2 regions of the Rahnella sp. Larv3_ips genome follow, and region 1 is predicted to be linked to the other one. Evidence: predicted binding sites of a transcription regulator. Region 1 holds the regulator's gene; the other holds the start of a gene.

Region 1 (3,499 bases):
GCGCCGTCGCTGGGGCGTGCGGACGAAGTTTTCCTGCTGCAGCCGCAGCATATTCCGTGGCAGGTAGCAGAAGTGGCTGAACACTGTATACAGCCTGCGCACTGGAGTGCTGATGTGGATTCGCTGGTGGATATGGTGATCAAGGCCTCGCTGCCGGGCGATCATATTCTCGTCATGAGTAATGGCGGTTTTGGTGGCATCCACGGAAAACTGCTGGAGGCACTGGCCGCGAAAGCGAGCATGACACAGCAGCCATAATGTCTTCCTCAACGGCCTCAAAGCACAGCATTCGCTGTGCTTTTTTTGTCTTTAATTCCGGGCAATGGCTTATCAACAGACAAAAAAAAGCTCCCAAAAAAAGCGTGGGAGCCAAAGGGTGTCGTCGGACAGGACGACGAGGGTATCGTTAGCAAGAGAGCACGGCAGTGGCAGTGTCAGCTCTCTCCCAGCCTCAACAGCATCGTTTTATTGAGACGATCTGTGGCTGTTGAAACCCGGTAACGCTAATTCATATAAATACTCAAGCAGTGGCTTTAGTTCTGGGTAACGTACAGAAAATCTTACTGATAGATTTCTGCTGTCGCGTGATAAGCGCCTTCATTATGGGCTTCGATCACACGATAAGATTTAGCGCCTTTGGCATCAGCCTTGTCAGACAGCTGCTGGCGAATATCGGTGGGTGCACCATTCACTCCGCTCACGCTGATCATGCCCATAGGTTGCAGATTTTCTGCTTGCTGATTCGTGATCAGTTGCGCAGCAGACGCACCGAAAGACACAGCAGACAACAGACTAAGAGCGGCGATAGTAGTGATGATTTTCATGATAATTTCCTGATTTCACTGACGTTGATGCAATTTGAGAGAGCAACGTCGATTCAAATGTAGATTTATCAGGGCTGTTAACTGCAGTTCAGGGCGCTTAAAGCGTGCGGGAACGTAAAACGGGCAGTGATAAATCTGTTTATTCACGGGCCTGATTTATTCAGGCCCCTTCGCGATGGCTACCGGAACTTACTGGTAGATTTCTGCGGTTGCGTGGTAGTTACCTTCCTGACGCACTTCAATAACGCGGAAAGCTTTAGCGCCTTTTGCATCGGCTTTGTCAGACAGTGCCTGGCGGATATCAGAAGGTGCACCGGCAACGCCGCTGACGCTGATCATCCCTTTCGCCTGCAGATTGGCAGCTTGTTCCTGACTAACAGGTTGTGCTGCAAATGCACCAAATGACAGAGCAGAGAGAATGCTTAATGTTGCGATTGTAGTTTTAACGTTCATGATTTGACCTCGTCGATTTTATTATGTGTTCCAACAACTGGTGTCTCACACCACGGAAATGAGTATACATCTAGTCACTCAAAATATTAATAGTTTGCTAATAGTTATTTGGGTGGTTATGTGTGTCCTATTGGTGTTTTTAATAACGGAAAGTAATAAAAAACGTCTATAAATTGTTCAAAAGGTGTTGATTTTTAGTAAAATCAATAGATTGAATGAATTTGATTATCTGTGCTTATTTTTGGTGTGAATCACATCATTGAAATATTTATGTGACGGAAATGAGCCTGTTGTGACCGGCGTTAACAGAAGAGGGCATGCGCCTTGTACCCGTTCATGGTAGAAAACCGGTATTTTTGTGCGGCATTTGAAATGTGCGCAATATAAAGGAAGGGTAAAGAGGCTGGCCTGAGGTCAGAAATTCTGTTCTTCTGACCCCCTGCACAGAAAGGGCGCTTACACCCTTGTACTATTGAGGCGGCTTATAACTCTTGTTCGAACAAACTCAGGATCGCATCGTGCAGTTGTTTAACGCTGAAACTGCGGGCAGGTGTAATGAAAATCGTATCATCACCCGCGATAGTTCCGAGGATACCCTCTGATTTTCCGAGTGAATCAAGCAGGCGGGCGATCAGCTGTGCTGCCCCCGGACTGGTGCGGATGACCACCATGGCTTCATTGTGATCAATGTCCAGTACCAGGTTCTTCAGCGGACTGGTCGTTGTTGGCACACCGATTTCAGCGGGCAGGCAGTACACCATTTCCATTTTCGCGTTGCGCGTACGCACCGCACCGAACTTGGTCAGCATCCGTGAGACTTTGGACTGGTTGATGTTTTCGAAGCCCTCCTCCTGGAGTGCGACGACAATTTCGCCCTGAGAACTGAATTTCTCTTCCTTCAGTAATGCTTTGAAGGCTTTGATTAAATCTTCCTGTTTGGCAGGATTACGCATTTTGCACCCTGGTCTCTTGATCAATGTTTGGCTGATTATGCAGATAATTGCATTTTTATGCAACAACGCAAGACATGGACAATCCAGAACTCACCGTTCTGCAAGGAATGTGACGGGTGTCGCGTTAGTGGGTTTTTCATGAATATGCCGAAATTGTGAATTTTGAGTAAGCCTTCCGCAGGAAGTTGGGCTCAACCGATTTCGATTCAGCTCACACAATGAACCAAATTTAACCATTTATTAACCTGACGTCTTTTGCGGTGCTACTTTTAAGGGGTAGCTTTCCGATAAAAGTCATAAAAGACCGGATAAGGGCGCTTAGGTGTATTTTTTTACTTTCTAAACGACCAACCTCAGATTCTCTGCAGGTGAGCGATTGTTTTTAACAGCGTAAGTGATTAAGGTCACAACCAAAATAATTCCACGACACTTATAAGTTAATGATAAAAAAGGAGTATAGGATGAAAGTTGCAGTTCTCGGTGCTGCGGGCGGTATCGGTCAGGCCCTCGCGCTTCTGCTAAAGACCCAGCTACCTTCCGGTTCCGAACTCTCATTATATGATATCGCTCCGGTGACGCCGGGCGTTGCTGTCGATCTCAGTCATATCCCTACCGCTGTGAAAATCAAAGGCTTCTGTGGCGAAGATGCCACACCTGCTTTGGAAGGCGCAGATATTGTCCTGATTTCAGCGGGTGTGGCGCGAAAACCAGGGATGGATCGCTCAGATCTGTTTAATGTTAACGCGGGTATTGTTCGTAATCTTATTCAGCAAGTGGCGAAAACCTGTCCGAAAGCCTGCATTGGCATTATCACCAACCCGGTCAACACGACGGTTGCTATTGCGGCAGAAGTGCTGAAAAAAGCCGGCGTCTATGACAAAAACAAACTTTTTGGCATCACAACGCTGGATGCGATCCGTTCTAATACTTTCGTTGCGGAGTTAAAAGGTAAACAACCGGAAGACATTGAAGTGCCGGTGATCGGTGGACATTCTGGTGTCACTATTCTGCCGCTGCTCTCTCAGGTACCTGGTGTGGCGTTCAGCGAAAGTGAAATCACTTCACTCACCAAGCGCATTCAAAACGCAGGTACTGAAGTGGTAGAAGCAAAAGCGGGTGGTGGATCAGCAACGCTGTCGATGGGGCAGGCGGCTGCGCGTTTCGGACTTTCATTACTGAGAGCTATGCAGGGTGAAAGCAACGTTGTGGAATGTGCGTATGTCGAAGGCAATGGCGAGTATGCTCGCTTTTTCGCACAGCCTGTTTTGC
Region 2 (3,499 bases), on a different contig from region 1:
CGAAATCTCATGGGGAGTATAGTTCGCCTCCATCGGACGCGGGGTGGAGCAGCCTGGTAGCTCGTCGGGCTCATAACCCGAAGGTCGTCGGTTCAAATCCGGCCCCCGCAACCAATTCGATTCTCAGGCAATAAAATGCCCGATTGAATTGAACGATGAAGTAAAGAAGTAAGAAGTGCTACGGACGCGGGGTGGAGCAGCCTGGTAGCTCGTCGGGCTCATAACCCGAAGGTCGTCGGTTCAAATCCGGCCCCCGCAACCAATTCGAGACTTATGCTTATTACGCTGAGTTCGAATAATGTGAAGAAGTAAATGCAGTATTAAGTAGTGACGGACGCGGGGTGGAGCAGCCTGGTAGCTCGTCGGGCTCATAACCCGAAGGTCGTCGGTTCAAATCCGGCCCCCGCAACCAACTACTAGAATAATCAGTCAGACGTAAACATCAGGCACCTTAACGGGTGTTTTTTTGTATCTGAAAATTGAGTTAACAGCGCACCAGCCCCGAGATTTTTCCTCACATTATCCTTAATATCCAATTCATTGCAGGCACTCAGCCATTGGCGAAATGCGCCTTAATCCCCGCCAGTATGGATTCTGCAACCTGCTGCTGAAAATGCGCGGTGCGCAGTTTTTTCTCTTCATTGATGTTACTGATAAACGCGGTTTCCACGAGAATCGACGGAATATCCGGCGCTTTCAGTACCGCAAAACCGGCCTGATCCACTTTGTTTTTATGCAGCGGGTTAATCTTGCCCATCCGTGTCAGCACTTCTTTGCCAAATTTCAGGCTGTCGTTGATTGTCGCGGTCTGCACCAAATCGAACATCGTATGGTCGAGATACTTATCGCCACTTTTACTGACACCCCCTATCTGATCGGATTCATTCTGAGTCTGCGCCAGAAAACGTGCTGCTGAGCTGGTAGCGCCCTTGGTCGACAGAGCAAAAACGGATGAACCTTTGGCGGCACGGCTGGTAAAAGCATCAGCATGGATGGAAATAAACAAATCAGCCCGCAACTTTCGCGCCTTGGCGACCCGCACTTTCAGCGGAATAAACACGTCTTCATTCCGGGTCATATAGGCTTTCATGTTCTTTTCACGGGCGATCAGTTTTTGTAAACGACGCGCGATCTGTAAGACAACGTCTTTTTCACGGGTCTTATACTTGCCGATTGCGCCGGGGTCTTCACCGCCATGACCGGGATCCAACATAATGACCAGAGGGCGGCTGTGCCCTGCCTGCCCGTCTTTCGCCGTTTCCGGCGGCAATGTTCTGGCCACGTCACCGCGGTTGTAATCTTCCAGTAATGCCAGCAGCGGATCATCTTCAGCGCTGACCGCCCCCTCTTCAGGGTACAAATCAACCACCAGACGATTGTGGAACTCTGCGACCGGTTTGAGTGTAAACACATGGGGATTGATGGGGCGCCTGAGCTCAAGCACCATGCGCACCGTTTGGGCATCAAACTGCCCTACCCGCGCCTGGCGAATGTATGGGTCGGTTTGCTGAACTTTTTCGCCCAAACCTTTGAGCACGCTATTCAGTTGTACACCCTCAATATCCACAACCACACGCGCAGGTGAACTCAGCAGAAACTGCTTATACTTCAGAGGCGTGCTGGATTCCAGAGTGATGCGGGTGTACGTCGAGGAAGGCCATATGCGCACGGCGATAACCTGTGAACTGGCGGCAAACCCCACTTTACTCACACTGAGCATCCAGGAAGCCGCTACGGTCTGAAGAAGTCGTCGTCTTCCGGGGTTGTGGTTATCGTCAGTCATGCAATCTCAAACAGGTTACAAAAATCAAAAGTGATGATAAAAAACTCAGTTTGGGAATTTTAACTAATCCTTCCCTGCATGTCATTCCTTAACATTATTTTGATAAATCAATTTGTTGAGTGTTTGTAATCGTTGTTAATAGAAAAACAGAGATTTCTTACTTGCCACACAGCCCTAAAAGAATAAAAATACAAAAATTACGAATAAAAATTCAAATGAGGTTTTGCCGTGAAGGAACGTAGCACTGAATTGGTCCAGGGATTTCGCCACTCCGTTCCCTACATAAATGCTCACCGTGGCAAAACATTCGTTGTCATGCTCGGTGGTGAAGCCATTGAACATGAGAACTTCAGCAACATCGTCAATGATATCGGGCTGTTACATAGCTTAGGTATCCGGCTGGTGGTGGTGTATGGTGCCCGTCCGCAAATCGATGAGAATCTGGCAGAGCATCACTGTGAGCCGATTTATCATAAAAATATCCGTGTTACCGATGCCCGTACACTCGAGCTGGTGAAGCAGGCTGCGGGGTTGTTACAGCTCGATATCACCGCCCGCCTGTCGATGAGCCTGAATAATACTCCGCTACAGGGTGCGCACATCAATGTTGTTTCCGGTAACTTTATTATCGCGCAACCCCTGGGCGTAGATGACGGTATCGACTATTGCCACAGTGGCCGTATCCGTCGCATCGATGAAGAGGCCGTTCACCGCCAGCTCGACAGCAATGCCATCGTGCTGATGGGGCCGGTAGCCGTATCCGTTACCGGAGAAAGTTTTAACCTGACTTCTGAAGAAGTGGCGACGCAACTGGCCATCAAGCTGAAAGCCGAAAAGATGATCGGTTTCTGCTCGTCGCAGGGCGTGATTAATGAGGAAGGGAATATCATTTCTGAGTTGTTCCCGAACGATGCGCAGCAACGCATTGATAAGATGGAAGCCAGCGGCGATTACCTTTCGGGGACAGTGCGTTTCCTGCGTGGCGCGGTTAAAGCCTGCCGCAGCGGTGTGCGTCGCAGCCACCTGATCAGCTATCAGGAAGACGGTGCGCTGATTCAGGAACTGTTCTCGCGTGACGGTATCGGTACCCAAATTGTGATGGAGAGTGCGGAGCAGGTGCGCCGTGCAACGATCAACGATATCGGCGGGATCCTCGAGCTTATCCGCCCGCTTGAACAACAAGGTATTTTGGTTCGTCGCTCCCGCGAGCAACTGGAAATGGAGATCGATAAATTCACGATTATCGAAAGAGATAACCTGACCATTGCCTGTGCGGCGCTGTATCCGTTCCACGATGAAGGTATCGGGGAAATGGCCTGCGTGGCAGTTCATCCTGATTACCGCAGTTCTTCACGCGGTGAAATGTTGTTACAGCGTGTGGCCAGTCAGGCAAAACAAATGGGGCTTAACCGCCTGTTCGTGCTGACGACCCGCAGCATTCACTGGTTCCAGGAACGCGGGTTCAAACCGGCTGAAGTTGATGTTCTGCCGATTCAAAAGCAGGAAATGTACAACTATCAGCGCCGGTCGAAGATCTTAATTTCCGAACTTTAAGCGCTCTGGTGCACATACTAAAAAGGGCGCAAATGCGCCCTTTTTAGTTTTCCTGCTCACTAATCTCACATTAATGTGAAGTCTGAGATTTCAGGGTTTGCTGCAGCGTCGAGGTGTCGGCATAGGTTTTGAACCCTTCCGGCGCCGCATACTGTGGCGTCT

The links. Region 1 encodes ArgR, which controls arginine synthesis, uptake and breakdown. Its sites were predicted from a motif close to ANTGAATAAAAATACANT; they were not measured.
Region 2: argA (amino-acid N-acetyltransferase) is a predicted target of ArgR. The motif match lies at 1,961-1,978, and genes of this name have one in related genera.

What each region holds. Positions count from the first base shown of each region.
Region 1 is NZ_MJIB01000008.1:185,202-188,700, reverse strand. Features, by position in the region: gene mpl (UDP-N-acetylmuramate:L-alanyl-gamma-D-glutamyl-meso-diaminopimelate ligase) at 1-258, shown strand, start outside; gene yhcN (peroxide/acid stress response protein YhcN) at 561-824, opposite strand; gene yhcN (peroxide/acid stress response protein YhcN) at 1,014-1,277, opposite strand; gene argR (transcriptional regulator ArgR) at 1,760-2,230, opposite strand; gene mdh (malate dehydrogenase) at 2,692-3,499, shown strand, end outside.
Region 2 is NZ_MJIB01000021.1:54,148-57,646, forward strand. Features, by position in the region: tRNA gene ED901_RS19785 (tRNA-Met) at 38-114, shown strand; tRNA gene ED901_RS19790 (tRNA-Met) at 186-262, shown strand; tRNA gene ED901_RS19795 (tRNA-Met) at 336-412, shown strand; gene amiC (N-acetylmuramoyl-L-alanine amidase AmiC) at 551-1,783, opposite strand; gene argA (amino-acid N-acetyltransferase) at 2,012-3,337, shown strand; gene ptrA (pitrilysin) at 3,408-3,499, opposite strand, start outside.